4 regions of the Citrobacter sp. CRE-46 genome follow, and region 4 is predicted to be linked to each of the others. Evidence: predicted binding sites of a transcription regulator. Region 4 holds the regulator's gene; each other region holds the start of a gene.
What was found. The regulator PurR, encoded in region 4, represses purine synthesis genes. The targets are predictions, from matches to a motif close to CANGCAAACGTTTGCNTG.

Region 1 (4,213 bases), 420 kb from region 4:
AGGGCGGCAACCGAGGCGCTGACGGGTGAGATGGTCGTTGGCGGCCGGTGATCAAGATAAGACGCAATCACCGGCTCTGGCAGTCCCATGGTTTTGGCCAGCAGGGTAATACTTTGCTGGCGCTGGCTGAGGGTTAACGCATCAGCCTGGCTAAAGGTATCCAGCACGCCAAGAACAAACGCGCCATTTTTCTCGGCATAAGGACGCGCGGCGAGATAAAAGGAGCCGGTCTGTTTGAGGTCTGAGCCGTCTTTCAGCACGCGCACATCACCCTGCAGCAACGCGGCGGAATAGTAAGGATCCCAGATAGCCCACGCATCAACGTTACCTTGCTGGAAGGCTGCTCTGGCATCTGCGGGTGTCAGATATGTTGGTTGAATATCGGTAAATTTCAGCCCGGCCTGTTGTAAGGCTCGCAGCAGTAGATTGTGGGCGCTGGAACCTTTCTGGAAGGCGACTTTATGCCCTTTGAGCTGTGCAACGCTCTGGATCGGGCTGTTTTTGGGCACCAGAATCACTTCGGCTTTTGGTTTGGGCGGCTCGACGCCAACGTAAACCAGATCGGCTCCGGCGGCCTGGGCGAAAATCGGTGGAATGTCACCGGTACTGCCGAGATCGATACTGCCAATATTGAGTGCTTCCAGCATTTGCGGCCCTGCCGGAAACTCAATCCACGAGATTTTGGTCTGTGGGTAGCGTTTCTCCAGTAACTGATGGCTTTTTGCCAGCACCATACTGACGCTTCCTTTCTGGTAGCCTATGCGCAGCGCGTCTGGTGCAGACTCTGCGGCATGGACGAGCGTTGAAAGTGACAGCAATCCGGTCAACGCCAACCACGGCGTGTGACGCTTGAGCAGATTAAGCATGGGCGGCACCTCGCAGAGCATTCAATTGAGGAAGTTGGACATCACGACGATGCAACGCCAGCCAGAAGGTGTCGAGCGCATTGTCCAGACGCAGTTGCAGGTTGGGCGTAAACTGCGGTTTATGCTGATAATCAATGACCTGTGAATCATCAGCAAAAACACCGTGCAGGATTTCCTGGGCTTTTAACGCGCTCAGCACCGGCTTAAGCGCGTAATCAACGGCCAGTAAATGCGCAACGGTACCGCCTGTTGCCAGCGGCAAAACCACTTTGCCTTCCAGTGCGCGTTCGGGAAGCAGATCGAGCAACGTTTTCAACGCTCCGGAGTAAGCTGCTTTGTAGACCGGCGTTGCAACAATCAATCCGTCGGCGTCGTGCAGTTGTTCGACAAAGGTTTTCAGCGCCGGGCTGTCGAAGCGCGCATAGATCAGGTCTTCTGGGGCAAAGTTGTGCAGATTCCAGTGACAGACTTCGACATCCTGGCCGTTCAGTTTTTCCCGGGCGTATTCCAGTAAGGCGCTGGAGCGAGAGGGGAAGCGTGGGCTTCCCGCCAGAGTAATGACGCGCATAATTTCAATCTCCCCTTATAACTAATTGTTCGCTTTTATTTAACATTGATAACAATTTGTGCAGTCTGGCAGAGAGATTTTGTTTATCGAAATGATTTATACGGGATAGAAAAGTTGAAAAATGAATAAAACGGCAGAAGCAGGAAAACGATTGCTATTTATTGCCGCAGGTCAATTCCCTTTTTGCTCGCGATCGCACATAATACGCCCCCGGTTTGCACACCGGGAATCCAGGAGAGTTCATGTACTACCCCTTCGTTCGTAAAGCCCTTTTCCAGCTCGATCCTGAGCGCGCTCATGAATTGACATTCCAGCAGTTACGTCGCATTACCGGCACGCCGCTCGAAGCGCTTGTCCGCCAGAAAGTACCCGCAAAACCGGTTACCTGTATGGGGCTGACGTTTAAAAATCCGCTCGGGCTTGCTGCCGGACTGGATAAAGACGGGGAGTGCATTGATGCGCTCGGTGCGATGGGATTCGGTTCAATTGAAATTGGTACCGTGACGCCACGCCCTCAGCCCGGGAACGATAAACCACGTCTGTTCCGTCTGGTGGATGCGGAAGGTTTGATCAACCGCATGGGATTCAATAACCTGGGTGTTGATAATCTGGTAGAGAACGTTAAGAAATCACATTTTGACGGCATTCTCGGCATTAATATTGGTAAGAATAAAGATACTCCGGTAGAAAACGGCAAAGATGACTATCTGATTTGTATGGAAAAAGTCTATGCTTATGCCGGTTATATCGCGATTAATATCTCTTCACCGAATACGCCGGGATTACGCACGCTGCAATACGGTGAAGCGCTGGATGATCTGCTGACGGCAATTAAAAATAAGCAAAACGATCTGCAAGCGATCCACCATAAATATGTTCCGGTGGCCGTAAAGATCGCGCCGGATCTTTCCGTCGAAGAACTGATCCAGGTTGCCGACAGTTTAGTTCGGCATAATATTGATGGTGTAATTGCAACTAACACCACTCTCGATCGTTCTCTCGTACAGGGAATGAAAAATTGCGATCAAATGGGGGGACTGAGCGGTCGTCCGTTACAATTAAAAAGTACAGAAATTATTCGCCAGTTGTCTCAGGAATTAAATGGTCAGTTGCCAATTATTGGCGTTGGCGGTATTGACTCGGTGATTGCCGCGCGCGAGAAAATAGCCGCCGGCGCAACCCTCGTACAGATTTATTCGGGCTTTATTTTTAAAGGCCCGCCGTTGATTAAAGAAATCGTCACCAATATCTGAATGCTACCTTAATCACAATCCAGGGCTTTATTTCTAGCCCTGGTTGTTTTATATTCCTTTACTGTTGCTTATTTAAACATTCTGAGCTTTTATTATTAGGGCAATAAACGAAGCGGCAAAAGGATACTGTCGTAACGGCGATGATTAAGGAAAGGAGAGAAACTGATGCGAATTAAACCCGACGATAACTGGCGCTGGTATTATGATGAAGAGCACGATCGTATGATGCTCGATTTAGCCAATGGTATGTTATTCCGTTCGCGTTTTGCTCGTAAAATGCTCACGCCTGATGCCTTTACTCCTTCCGGATTTTGCGTTGATGACGCCGCGCTTTATTTTTCCTTTGAAGAAAAATGCCGCTACCTGGATTTAGCGAAAGAACAAAAAGCGGAACTGGTGCTCAATGCGCTGGTGGCTATTCGTTATCTTAAGCCGCAGATGCCAAAAAGTTGGCACTTTGTCGCCCACGGCATTAACTGGACGCCAGTGCCAGGGGACGCTGCCTGTGTCGATTTAAGCGATACCGATGAACAGGTAAACCTGTTAGTGGTTGAGCCGGGTGAAAACGCTGCGCTTTGTCTGCTGGCGCAACCGGGTGTGGTGATTGCCGGACGCACCATGCAGCTTGGCGACGCAATTAAAATCATGAATGACAGACTGAAACCGCAGACAATGGTTGACAGTTTCAGCCTTGAGCAGGCGGTTTAACTTTCCAGCCTGATTGCCGTTTTGGGCACACAACTGCAGCACAGAATTGTCCCGTCATCTCCCATCGCTGATTTTTTCAGCGGGGTCACTTCGCCTTCTACCAGCCGAATTCGACAGCATCCGCAAATTCCCGCCCGACATGAGTAGGGAACCCGGATACCCTGGTTTTCCAGTTGTTCAAGCAATACCTGCTGATTATTTCCGCGAAAGGTCTGTCCCTGCCACTCGATAAGCACCGTGGCATCGGGTTGTTGCACCGGGGCAGTATCATCGGTTTCTGCCGCGCCATATACTCTGGCCGGACCGGTGGACAGAATTTCAACCTCGTCGCCGACGCGAATCACGCCACTGTTACGCGCAATGAGATTCTGACCAAAATCGACATCGCCGTTATCCGTCGCAGTGCGAAAGCTTTGCAGCGTGGCCAGCGGTTCGCCGGACGGATGCTTCTGACCTTTCTCAGGGCTGACGGTGGTGAAAATGCAGCGGCTACAAGGTTTAGCCACGTCAAAAATAACCTCGCCAATGCGGATCACTTTCCAGGTATCTTCTTCCCAGGCGGCAGCGCCTGAAACCACCAGATTGGGGCGAAACTGCTCCATTTTTACGCTTGCCGGGCAGCGCTGCTGCAAATCGCGCAATGACGCTTCGTTAGTTAAAAGGTAGGGATAACCATCGGCAAAGGATAAAGGAACATCATCGCGGCGCTTCACTCGGCGCGTCAGCTGCGGACCAACCCAGCGAAGCTGCACGTCACGGGAGAAAAAACCGCTCAGCCACTGGTTGATAGCCGCTGGCGCAATACGCGCGGTAAAATG
Region 2 (4,213 bases), 1.1 Mb from region 4:
TCATCAGCCCGTGGCTGACGTCAATGCCCGCCTGCTGCAAACGGTAGAGGCCACGGCCTGCTACCTGTGGATTGGGATCCTGCATCGCGGCAACGACGCGTGCTACGCCCGCCGCAATCAATGCATCGCAGCACGGCGGCGTACGGCCATGATGACTACAGGGCTCAAGCGTCACGTAGGCGGTTGCCCCTTGCGCTTTTTCTCCGGCCATGCGCAGGGCATGGACTTCGGCATGCGGCTCGCCCGCGCGGTGATGATATCCTTCACCGACAATCTCCCCGTCCTTAACAATCACGCAGCCGACGTTGGGATTTGGGTGAGTAGTGAAACGTCCGCGCGCAGCAAGCTTCAGCGCGCGCGCCATGTACAATTCATCCTGCATGGCTTAGTCCTGTAGGCGAGCAATCTCTTCGCCAAATTCTTTGATATCTTCGAAACTGCGGTAAACCGAAGCAAAGCGGATGTAAGCGACTTTATCGAGCTTTTTCAACTGCTCCATCACCAGGTTGCCGATCATCTTACTCGGCACCTCACGCTCGCCAGTCGCACGCAGTTGTGATTTGATATGGTTTAACGCCATTTCGACGTCATCTGAGCTGACCGGGCGTTTCTCCAGCGCTCTGAGCATGCCGCTGCGCAGCTTATCTTCATTAAAGGGTTCACGCACATCGTTGCTCTTCACAACGCGCGGCATGACAAGTTCAGCCACTTCAAAAGTGGTGAAACGTTCGTTACAGACCAGACACTGCCGACGGCGGCGTACTGAGGAGCCCTCGCCTACAAGACGAGAGTCAATTACCTTAGTGTCTACGGCGAAACAGAATGGGCAATGCATACGGCGTCCTGTACCTCAGTGGTTCACAGAAATCTATTTTACCCTGAACTGGCGTGACAACAAAGGCGCAGCGCTTTTGAGACAAAGGATCGATGCCTTCGTGCTCTGTGCACACTACCATTATGCTATCGCGACAATGAAGGAAGTAATCACAATGACAAGACGTTACCTAAGAATTCTCCTGGTGGGAAGCCTCTTTAGTCTTAGCGCCTGCGCACAGCAAAGCGAAGTACGCCAGATGCATCAAAGCGTAAGCACGCTAAATAAAGAGATGACGCAGCTTAATCAGGAAACGGTAAAAATTACGCAACAAAATATGTTGAATGCCAAATCGACCAGTGGCGCCTATCTGTTGCCGGGCTCCAAAACGCCTGCCCGGCTGGAAAGCCAGATCGGCACGCTACGTATGTCGCTGGTGAATATTGCGCCAAACGCCGATGGCACACGGTTAACGCTACGCATTCAGGGCGAGTCCAATACGCCCTTGCCCGCCTTCAGCGCCACCGTAGAGTACGGACAAATTCAGGGCACTACAGAGAATTACCAGGAAGTGAATGTTCAAAATCAACTGGTCAATGCCCCGGCAAGTATTCTTGCCCCCAGCGACGTAGACATTCCGTTGCAGATAAATGGTCTCTCCCCCGACCAGTTGGGATTTGTTCGCATTCACGACGTACAGCCTGTTAGCCAATAAACTTTTTTGCGGAACGTTTTGTGCGTTCCGCAACATCAATTCGTCCCCTTTTGTTACTCCCCTGACATAACCGATATTTCTGGCAAAACTTGGCAACATTCATCAGAGCCAGTACAATTCGCCGCCTAAAGTACGCAAACGTGAACGCAATCGATTACGTAAATGATAGAACTGTGAAACAAGACATATTTTTGTGAACAATGATTTTTATAATAGGCTCCGAAGAATTACGAAATATTTAGAAACGCAATTTGCGCATTTTTCACTCCCGAAAGGGATTTCAAACCGTGGCATACATATGAAAAAAACATTACTTGCAGCCGGTGCAGTGCTGGCGCTCTCCTCGTCTTTTACTGCCAATGCAGCAGAAAATGACAAACCGCAATATCTGTCCGACTGGTGGCACCAAAGCGTCAACGTGGTGGGCAGCTACCACACCCGTTTCTCTCCGAAACTGAACAACGACGTGTATCTGGAATACGAAGCGTTTGCCAAAAAAGACTGGTTTGATTTCTATGGCTACATCGATATCCCGAAAACCTTCGACTGGGGTAACGGTAACGACAAAGGTATCTGGTCTGACGGTTCTCCGCTGTTTATGGAAATCGAACCGCGTTTCTCCATCGACAAGCTGACCGGTGCTGACCTGAGCTTTGGACCATTCAAAGAATGGTACTTCGCCAACAACTACATCTACGATATGGGTGATAACAAAGCCAGCCGCCAGAGCACCTGGTATATGGGTCTGGGTACCGATATCGACACCGGGCTGCCGATGGGTCTGTCCCTGAACGTGTATGCTAAATACCAGTGGCAGAACTATGGCGCATCCAACGAAAACGAGTGGGATGGTTACCGTTTCAAAGTGAAATACTTTGTGCCGATCACCCAGGTTTGGGGCGGTCAGTTGACCTATATTGGCTTCACCAACTTCGACTGGGGTTCAGATTTGGGTGATGATCCTAACCGTACCAGCAACTCTATCGCTTCCAGCCACGTGCTGGCGCTGAACTACGATCACTGGCACTACTCCGTAGTCGCGCGTTATTTCCATAACGGCGGCCAGTGGAAAGGTGGGGATACCCTGAACTGGGGCGAAGGCGACTTCAGCGCGAAATCAACCGGTTGGGGTGGTTATCTGGTCGTAGGTTACAACTTCTAATCCAGACAATTTATCGCAGACAAGCCAGCTTAACCGCTGGCTTTTTTACGGCTGGTCTTCACAACGTACTTTACGTAAAAAGTCACTTAGCGAGCGATCTGCCGATTCACGAAAATGCCTGTCGAGCAGCGTGATCTTCAGACAGCGATCAACGCGAAAGCAGCGATAATCGTCACGCTTCTCGCACCAGGCAACCAGAAGCCAGTGCTCGCCCCAGAAAAATAATCCCAGCGGCTGAACGTCGCGCCAGGAGAGGTTCCCGGACTCATCTCGATAATGCAGCGCCAGCGTCTGCTGCGCCGAAACCGCGCGATGTATGAGATCGAAGGCACTGCGTGAATGCGGCTGATTACCAAAATCTGGCGCAAAAATCCGCGTTTGCTCGGCCCTGCGGCGACTCTCTGGCGGCAATATCGCCAGCACTTTTTCCTGCGCGGACTCCAGTGCCTGTGAAAGTGAATCCCCGCCCCATGTTTTCAGCAACCGAATCGCGACCATCAATGCTTCTGATTCGTGATGGGTTAACATCAACGGTGGCAGATCAAACCCGGCCATTAAGCGGTATCCGCTGCCCACTTCGCCTTCAATGGGCACGCCGGATAAAGAGAGATCGCGAATATCGCGATAAATCGTCCGTTCAGAAACGTCAAGACGTTCTGCCAGCAGCGCCGCCGTTGTCACTCGCCTGCCACGCAGGATTTGTACAATCTGAAACAAACGGTCGGCGCGTCTACTCATTTTAATCCTCTGGCCTGAAAATATTACGCGGGTTGATGTAAACCAACACGATTGCCTTCACTGTCAGTAAATAGCGCAATCGTACCAATGTCCTGCCCCAGTTCGAGCGGGCCAAACACGCATTGACCGCCAGCGGTGGCGACGCGTTCAAGCGTGGCAGCCAAATTGTCCGTATGCAGATAAATAATAGCGCCCTGCGCTGAAGGCGAAATACCGTCAAATTTAGCCAACGCCCCGCCAGGAGCGGGATCCTGATGCGGGAATACGGCCAGCTCGGCGCAGTCCATATTCTCCCGACGCAAAGAAACCTGCATCACTGGCTCATAAAAAGCGATGGCGCGCTCCATTTGTGCCACGGGAATTTCAAACCAGTTAATTACGTTGTTCATACTTCCTCCTGCCTGTGTGGGTAATCTCAGAAGGACTATAAGACAGGGCTACTGACAGCATACTGTCAGTAGTGTGGCGACAGAAAAAGATAATGCTCAGCCGCTAAAGCATAAGCAAAAAAAATCCCGACCTTGCGATCGGGATTCCAGTTCTTACGCTTCACACGCTCTGCGTCGCTTAAGGCAGAATCGACGGTTGATCCGCCCCTTCTTTCTCGACCTTCTGCTGCAGCATGTGCTCACGCTTCATACCCAGCTTCAGCGCCAGCGCCGATGCCACGTAGATAGAAGACGCGGTACCGATGGAAACACCGATAAGCATGGTCAGCGAGAAGCCTTCCAGTACCGGACCACCGAACAGGAAAAGCATCAGAATAACCATCAACGTCGTACCG
Region 3 (4,213 bases), 1.5 Mb from region 4:
CGCGGACGACCACCGTAGACCGGATCGCCCACCAGCGGATGGGTGATATGCGCCATGTGCACGCGGATCTGGTGCGTACGTCCGGTTTCCAGACGCAACCGCAGACGCGTGTGCACACGGAAGTGTTCCATAATACGATAGTGCGTCACCGCCGGTTTACCCATCGGGTGTACCGCCATGTGTGTACGCTTGGTCGGGTGACGGCTAATCGGCTCTTCAACGGTTCCGCCCGCTGTCATATGACCAATCGCCACGGCTTCGTACTCACGGGTAATTTCACGCAGCTGTAATGACTCCACCAGACGCGTTTGCGCCGGAACGGTTTTTGCTACCACCATTAATCCGGTCGTGTCTTTGTCCAGACGATGGACGATACCCGCGCGAGGAACATCCGCAATTGGCGGGTAGTAATGCAGCAACGCATTCAATACCGTGCCATCAGGATTGCCTGCGCCCGGATGCACCACGAGGTCACGCGGTTTGTTGATAACAAGAATGTCATCATCTTCATACACGATATCCAGCGGGATATCCTGAGGTTCAAAACGAACCTCTTCGTCAATTTCTGCATTGATGGAGACCTGCTCTCCACCCAACACTTTTTCTTTCGGTTTATCGCAAAGATTGCCATTTACCAGCACGCGCTGGTCGAGGATCCATTCTTTTATGCGCGATCGCGAATAATCAGGGAACAATTCGGCCAAAGCCTGATCTAAGCGTTGACCGAGCTGATTTTCGGAGACTGTTGCGGTGAGTTCTACTCGTTGTGCCATAAACTGCTTCTTTGTTTAACGTTGGGTTTTACGGCTTTGCCGTTTAATATAGTGTGCTATTGTAGCTGGTCTTAACCGGGAGCAGGAACAGAGAATCTCCCGTAAAACATTTTGAGGAAAGTCAAAACGTCATGACGCGCATGAAATATCTGGTGGCAGCAGCCACGTTGAGCCTGTTTTTGGCGGGTTGCTCTGGTTCAAAGGAAGAGGTGCCCGATAATCCGCCAAATGAAATCTACGCGACTGCTCAGCAAAAGCTGCAGGACGGTAACTGGAAACAGGCAATAACGCAATTGGAAGCGTTGGATAACCGTTATCCATTTGGACCGTATTCTCAGCAGGTGCAATTAGATCTCATCTACGCCTACTACAAAAACGCCGATCTGCCACTTGCTCAGGCTGCCATCGATCGTTTTATCCGTCTTAATCCGACACACCCTAACATTGATTATGTCATGTATATGCGTGGCCTGACCAATATGGCGTTGGATGATAGCGCACTGCAAGGATTCTTTGGGGTTGATCGCAGCGATCGCGATCCACAACATGCCCGAGCTGCGTTTAATGACTTTTCCAAACTGGTACGTGGCTACCCGAACAGCCAGTACACCACTGACGCCACTAAACGTCTGGTGTTCCTGAAAGATCGTCTGGCGAAGTATGAATACTCCGTTGCGGAATATTACACTGCCCGTGGCGCATGGGTGGCGGTGGTAAACCGTGTGGAAGGCATGCTGCGCGACTACCCGGATACCCAGGCAACGCGTGATGCTCTGCCGTTAATGGAAAACGCTTATCGCCAGATGCAAATGAATGCGCAGGCAGAAAAAGTAGCGAAAATCATTGCCGCCAACAGCAGTAACACCTGATTTACCTCAGAATGCAAAACGGCAGCCCCAAGGGCTGCCGTTTTTTTATCCGTTTACGCCATAACTGAAGCGGTTTAGCTCCAACGCATCTCATCAAATATGGCCTGCTTTCTGCTATTCCTCAAGTAAAAAATCGCTTGTTCCTGCGGTGCCTCACAAAAAGGTTTTCTTGACAAAAAGCGACAAAATAATGTGATTTAAATCACACATTTTGACATTAAGAACGGTATGCTGGAATCACCAAGACGGGAAAGACAAGAGGTAAAATTTATGACAATGAACATTACCAGTAAACAAATGGAAATTACTCCGGCAATTCGCCAGCATGTCGCAGACCGTCTCGCCAAACTTGAAAAATGGCAAACTCATCTGATTAATCCACATATCATTCTGTCTAAGGAGCCACAGGGTTTCATTGCTGATGCCACCATCAATACACCGAACGGACATCTGGTCGCCAGCGCAAAACACGAGGATATGTACACCGCAATTAACGATTTGATCAACAAGCTGGAACGGCAGCTCAATAAAGTGCAGCACAAAGGCGAAGCCCGTCGTGCAACAACTTCAGTCAAAGAAGCTAACTTCGTCGAAGCAGAAGAAGAGTAGTCCCTTACATTGAGTGTATCGCCAACGCGCCTTCGGGCGCGTTTTTTGTTGACAGGGTGAAAACAGTACGGGTACTTTACTGACGTAGCCAAAGGAAAATTACATGAAACTTGTCCCGTTCTTCTTCGCATTCTTTTTTACCTTCCCCTGAATGGGAGGCGTTTCGTCGTGTGATAAAGAATGCGAAGACGAACAATAAGGCCTCCCACAACGGGGGGCCTTTTTTATTGATAACAAGAAAGGCAACACTATGACATCGGAAAACCCATTGCTGGCGCTGCGCGATAAAATCAGTTCGCTGGATGAAAAATTACTGGCCCTGCTGGCTGAACGGCGTGGGCTGGCCGTAGAAGTCGGTAAAGCTAAACTGCTTTCACATCGTCCAGTACGTGATATCGACCGCGAACGCGATCTGTTAGACCGGCTGATTCAGCTTGGCAAAGCGCATCATCTCGACGCGCACTATATCACCCGCTTGTTCCAACTGATTATCGAAGACTCCGTCCTGACGCAGCAGGCACTGCTCCAGCAACATCTGAACAAAATTAACCCCCATTCCGCGCGCGTCGCCTTCCTTGGGCCAAAAGGCTCATACTCACACCTCGCCGCACGTCAGTACGCTGCCCGTCATTTTGAACAATTCATTGAAAGCGGCTGCGCGAAATTTGCCGATATCTTTAATCAGGTCGAAACCGGACAAGCTGACTATGCGGTGGTCCCGATTGAAAACACCAGCTCCGGTGGGATTAACGACGTCTACGACCTGCTGCAGCACACCAGTCTGTCTATCGTTGGCGAGATGACTATTACGATTGACCACTGCGTACTGGTATCCGGCACAACCGATCTCGAGACCATTGATACGGTATACAGCCACCCGCAGCCGTTCCAACAGTGCAGCAAGTTCCTGAGCCGTTACCCACACTGGAAGATTGAGTACACCGAAAGCACCTCAGCGGCGATGGAAAAAGTTGCACAAGCTAACTCACCGCGCGTAGCCGCATTGGGGAGCGAAGCCGGAGGCGTACTGTATGGTTTGCAGGTTCTCGAGCATATCGAAGCAAACCAGACACAAAACATCACCCGCTTTGTGGTACTGGCACGCAAGGCTATCAATGTTTCCGACCAGGTTCCGGCGAAAACCACGCTGCTGATGGCAACAGGCCAACAGGCCGGTGCGCTGGTTGAAGCGCTGCTGGTACTGCGCAACCATAATCTGATTATGACTAAACTGGAGTCACGCCCGATTCACGGCAATCCATGGGAAGAGATGTTTTATCTTGATATCCAGGCGAATCTGGAATCCCCCCAAATGCAAAAGGCGTTAAAGGAATTGGGGGAGATTACGCGTTCGATGAAAGTGCTGGGATGTTACCCGAGTGAGAACGTGGTGCCGGTCGATCCGAGTTAACGTGACAATGCCGGATGGCGCTAAGCTTATCCGGCATCTTACTTAAGGACGGCTGTCATTCGCCTGGCGCAACAAAGTACGGCTTTCGCTCTGGAAGCGTTTCGCATAATCGCCAAACCAGTGCTCCACCTTACGGAAGCTGTCGATAAACGCTTGCTTATCGCCCTGCTCCAGTAAACCAATCGCCTCACCAAAACGTTGATAGTAGCGTTTGATCAGCGCAAGGTTGCTCTCAGACGACATAATGATATCGGCATACAGCTGCGGATCCTGGGCAAACAGGCGTCCAACCATCGCCAGTTCAAGGCGGTAAATCGGCGAAGAGAGCGCCAGCAATTGTTCCAGTTGCACGTTTTCTTCCGCCAGGTGCAGACCATAAGCGAAGGTCGCAAAGTGACGCAAGGCCTGAATAAACGCCATATTCTGGTCGTGTTCAACGGCGCTGATCCGATGCAGCCGCGCGCCCCAGACCTGAATCTGTTCCAGGAACCACTGATAGGCTTCCGGCTGACGTCCATCACACCAGACAACCACCTGTTTTGCCAGACTGC
Region 4 (4,213 bases):
AGGGTAATAGCAAACAGGGTGGCGAAAATGGCCTGCCAGGAGAAATGGACCAGAATCCAGCTGCCCAATAACGGCGCGAGAGCCGGTGATAACCCGACCAGCGGCATAATGGTGGCAAAGATGCGGTTTACTTTTTGTGAAGGGTAATAGTCTGTAACCAGCGCCTGCCAGATAACCGACGCGGCACAGACGCCAACGGCCTGAATAAAGCGTAGCGCCAGCAAGCCAGTGGCGTTTTCAACCCACAGCATACCCAGACTACCCAGCGCAAAAATAGATAAACCCAACAGTAAAATCGGTTTACGGCCATAGCGGTCCGAGAGCGGTCCCCACAGTAGTTGTGCGACGGCGAAACCCGCTAAAAATAAACTTAGGCTGGCGCTGACGGCAGATGCAGGTGTTTGCAGATCGGACTGAATCGCGGCAAAGGCGGGCAGATACATATCCGTCGCCAGAAAGCCGAGCACGCTAAGGCCCGCCAACCAGACTAAAAAACCTTTCCCAGGTTGCATCATCATTTCTCTTTTTTTAGCAATAGAACAATGCCGCTGAGTGTAGTGAGTGTAATTCACGCTGTGAAACGCTAATATTTGCTTACTGATTTCAAATTTTTTGTAGGCAGAATATGTGGTCGGAATATTCACTTGAAGTGGTTGATGCGGTTGCACGCAACGGCAGTTTCAGTTCAGCCGCGCAGGAGTTACACCGCGTACCTTCGGCGGTAAGCTACACCGTGCGCCAACTGGAGGAGTGGCTGGCTGTACCGCTTTTTGAGCGACGCCATCGCGATGTGGAATTAACGCCTGCCGGCGCGTGGTTTTTAAAAGAAGGGCGCTCTGTTATCAAAAAAATGCAGATCACTCGTCAGCAATGTCAACAAATCGCCAACGGCTGGCGAGGACAACTGGCAATCGCGGTAGATAACATTGTCCGTCCCGAACGTACCCGGCAGATGATTGTGGATTTCTATCGCCACTTTGATGATGTGGAACTGCTGGTTTTTCAGGAAGTCTTTAATGGTGTCTGGGATGCGCTTTCCGATGGGCGTGTAGAGCTGGCTATTGGCGCCACACAGGCCATTCCGGTAGGGGGTCGCTATACCTTCCGCGACATGGGCATGCTGAGCTGGAGCTGCGTGGTGGCCAGCCATCATCCGCTGGCGTCAATGTCGGGGCCGCTAAGCGATGATACGTTGCGCAACTGGCCGTCACTGGTGCGAGAAGATACCTCGCGTACATTGCCGAAGCGTATAACCTGGTTACTGGACAACCAAAAGCGCGTTGTGGTGCCTGACTGGGAATCTTCCGCAACCTGTTTATCTGCGGGATTGTGTGTAGGCATGGTACCAACACATTTTGCCAAGCCGTGGATTGATAGCGGTAAATGGGTGTCGCTGCAGTTGGAGAATCCCTTTCCTGATGCCGCGTGTTGTCTGACATGGCAACAGAACGATACCTCGCCAGCACTGAGCTGGTTGCTGGACTATTTAGGTGATAGCGAAACGCTGAATAAAGAATGGTTGCGGGAGCCAGATGAGGCCCCCGCACAACAGGCTTAACGACGATAATCGCGGAATGGACCGTCAGCAACGGAGCGGCGCTCTACCAGACGCGGATGAACCTCGATAGACTGCGACTCTTCGCGTTTATTCACGATGCGGTCTAACAGCATATTAAAGGCCGTTTCACCCAGTGAATCCTTAGGCTGGTGAATGGTGGTCAGCGCTGGCGTGAAGAAGCGGGCGTTGCGCACGTTATCATAACCGATGAGCGAGACATCCTGCGGTACGCGCAGTCCCATCTCATCAGCGGCGCACAGCGCGCCCATCGCCATGATATCGCCACCGCAGAAGACGGCGGTCGGACGATGCGACTGTGAAAGAATTTGCTGCATGGCGCGATAACCGGATTCAGGTTCAAAATCGCCCTGTACAATCCAGTTTTCGGGAACCTTAATCAGCGCTTCTTCCATCGCTTTCATAAAGCCAGCCAGACGACCGGCCCCGGTATTCCGCTCCATCGGGCCCGGGATTGCGCCAATCTCGCGATGGCCGCGTTCTATCAGATACCGACCCGCCATGTAACCGCCCTCGAAAGCGTTATCAATGACCGTATCGGTAAAATCAGCCTTAGCTTCGCCCCAGTCCATAACAACCATCGGAATATGGCGATACTCTTCGAGCATCGAAAGCAGAGGTTCCGGATACTCAGAACACATCACTAACAGACCATCAACGCGCTTTTGCGCCATCATCGACAGATAGGCCTGCTGCTTTTCAAGACTGTTCCATGCGTTGCCCAGAATCAGGGTATAGCCTTTCTGGAAACAGTTTTTCTCAACGGCTTCGATAATTTCGGCGAAATAGGCCGCTTCGCTGCTGGTCGCCAGCAAGCCGATAGACTTGGTGTGATTCACCTTCAGGCTGCGCGCAACTGCGCTTGGAGAATAGTGCAGCTCTTTGATCGCAGCCCAAACCGCATTACGCGTTTCTTCCGCGACAAAGCGCGTCTTGTTAATTACGTGTGATACGGTTGTAGTGGAAACGTTTGCTCGCTTCGCTACATCTTTAATTGTTGCCATTACATCTCACTCCAGACCATATCCTAAGCTCCTGAGAATACTCCAGGTAAACGTTTGCCTTCACACACCCTTAACGCAACGTAGGGGTTGCGGCACGCCGGGAAAACGACACGGAACGTCAGGAAGGGGTCAATGGCCGGTACGCTAATCAAGTAAGCGTGGAATTTTGTCTGATCTTAACGAAAAGGGGAAGAGTTAAAAGCAGTTATCAATATAAATCGTGAGAGATTTTTGCTTTCAAGTGTGTAAAAATGCGCAATATCACTTTTTGTGTGGGAATAAAAAGGAGAAAACTTGATGAGCACCGATCTGAAATTTTCGTTAGTGACTACCATTATTGTTCTGGGTTTGATCGTCGCGGGTGGCCTGACCGCAGCACTGCATTGATTTCCCCGAGGGAGTTAGCTCTCCCTCATCCTTTCCGCATCTATTCCCCCTCTATTGTTTGCGAATAAGCAAAAGTCTTTTGCAATTTTGTTAACTTTATTAATTTTGCGATCAATGTCATGCTTTTGACTCTTATTTTATGTCGCGCCACGGCTCGACGTTACGGAGTCGATATATGAAAATCAATTATCCCTTACTGGCGCTGGCGATTGGCGCGTTTGGCATTGGCACCACCGAATTTTCGCCAATGGGATTATTGCCCGTGATTGCCAAAGGGGTGGATGTCTCGATTCCCGCGGCCGGGATGCTGATTAGCGCGTATGCGGTTGGCGTGATGGTGGGAGCTCCGCTGATGACACTGCTGCTGTCCCATCGCGCGCGACGTAATGCGCTGATATTCCTGATGGCTATTTTCACGCTGGGCAACGTGCTTTCCGCTATCTCGCCGGATTACACCACGCTGATGCTGTCACGTATTTTGACCAGTCTTAATCACGGAGCCTTTTTTGGTCTCGGCTCTGTTGTCGCCGCAAGCGTGGTACCTAAACATAAGCAAGCCAGCGCCGTGGCAACCATGTTTATGGGGTTAACGATTGCCAATATTGGCGGTGTTCCCGCGGCGACGTGGCTTGGTGAGACAATCGGCTGGCGGATGTCGTTTATGGCGACGGCGGGTCTGGGCGTCATCGCTATGGTCAGCCTGTTCTTCTCATTACCGAAAGGTGGGTCAGGAGCGCGCCCCGATGTCCGCAGCGAACTGGCGGTACTTATGCGCCCACAGGTGCTGTCGGCTCTGCTGACCACTGTGCTGGGCGCAGGCGCGATGTTCACGCTTTATACTTACATTTCGCCGGTGCTGCACAGCATTACCCATGCCACACCGGCATTTGTGACCGGAATGCTGGTATTAATTGGCGTCGGATTCTCGATCGGAAACTATCTTGGTGGCAAACTGGCGGATCGTTCTGTCAACGGTACGCTTAAAGGCTTTTTGCTGTTGTTGATGGTTATTATGCTGGCCATTCCCTTCCTCGCGCGTAATGAGCTGGGGGCGGCGGTCAGTATGGTCGTCTGGGGCGCGGCGACGTTTGCGGTGGTTCCGCCGTTGCAGATGCGGGTGATGCGCGTTGCCAGCGAAGCGCCAGGGTTATCATCGTCAGTCAACATTGGCGCGTTTAACCTGGGAAATGCGTTAGGTGCGGCAGCCGGTGGGGCGGTGATTTCCGGTGGTCTGGGCTACAGTTTT

Region 1: pyrD (quinone-dependent dihydroorotate dehydrogenase) is a predicted target of PurR. The motif match lies at 1,575-1,592, and genes of this name have one in related genera.
Region 2: AC534G_RS19240 (nucleoside-specific channel-forming protein Tsx) is a predicted target of PurR. The motif match lies at 1,673-1,690, and genes of this name have one in related genera.
Region 3: raiA (ribosome-associated translation inhibitor RaiA) is a predicted target of PurR. The motif match lies at 1,797-1,814, and genes of this name have one in related genera.

What each region holds. Positions count from the first base shown of each region.
Region 1 is NZ_CM184341.1:3,287,250-3,291,462, reverse strand. It holds gene AC534G_RS16110 (sulfonate ABC transporter substrate-binding protein) at 1-866, opposite strand, end outside; gene ssuE (NADPH-dependent FMN reductase) at 859-1,434, opposite strand; gene pyrD (quinone-dependent dihydroorotate dehydrogenase) at 1,677-2,687, shown strand; gene zapC (cell division protein ZapC) at 2,853-3,395, shown strand; gene AC534G_RS16090 (YcbX family protein) at 3,392-4,213, opposite strand, start outside.
Region 2 is NZ_CM184341.1:3,918,535-3,922,747, forward strand. It holds gene ribD (bifunctional diaminohydroxyphosphoribosylaminopyrimidine deaminase/5-amino-6-(5-phosphoribosylamino)uracil reductase RibD) at 1-382, opposite strand, end outside; gene nrdR (transcriptional regulator NrdR) at 386-835, opposite strand; gene AC534G_RS19235 (SadB/YajI family lipoprotein) at 990-1,529, shown strand; gene AC534G_RS19240 (nucleoside-specific channel-forming protein Tsx) at 1,828-2,691, shown strand; gene AC534G_RS19245 (helix-turn-helix transcriptional regulator) at 2,737-3,429, opposite strand; gene AC534G_RS19250 (VOC family protein) at 3,453-3,818, opposite strand; gene secF (protein translocase subunit SecF) at 3,997-4,213, opposite strand, start outside.
Region 3 is NZ_CM184341.1:1,315,270-1,319,482, reverse strand. It holds gene rluD (23S rRNA pseudouridine(1911/1915/1917) synthase RluD) at 1-773, opposite strand, end outside; gene bamD (outer membrane protein assembly factor BamD) at 905-1,642, shown strand; gene raiA (ribosome-associated translation inhibitor RaiA) at 1,913-2,251, shown strand; Phe leader region at 2,354-2,479, shown strand; gene pheL (pheA operon leader peptide PheL) at 2,355-2,402, shown strand; gene pheA (bifunctional chorismate mutase/prephenate dehydratase) at 2,502-3,662, shown strand; gene tyrA (bifunctional chorismate mutase/prephenate dehydrogenase) at 3,705-4,213, opposite strand, start outside.
Region 4 is NZ_CM184341.1:2,865,060-2,869,272, reverse strand. It holds gene punC (purine nucleoside transporter PunC) at 1-512, opposite strand, end outside; gene punR (DNA-binding transcriptional activator PunR) at 626-1,558, shown strand; gene purR (HTH-type transcriptional repressor PurR) at 1,555-2,580, opposite strand; gene cydH (cytochrome bd-I accessory subunit CydH) at 2,878-2,967, shown strand; gene AC534G_RS13940 (MFS transporter) at 3,143-4,213, shown strand, end outside.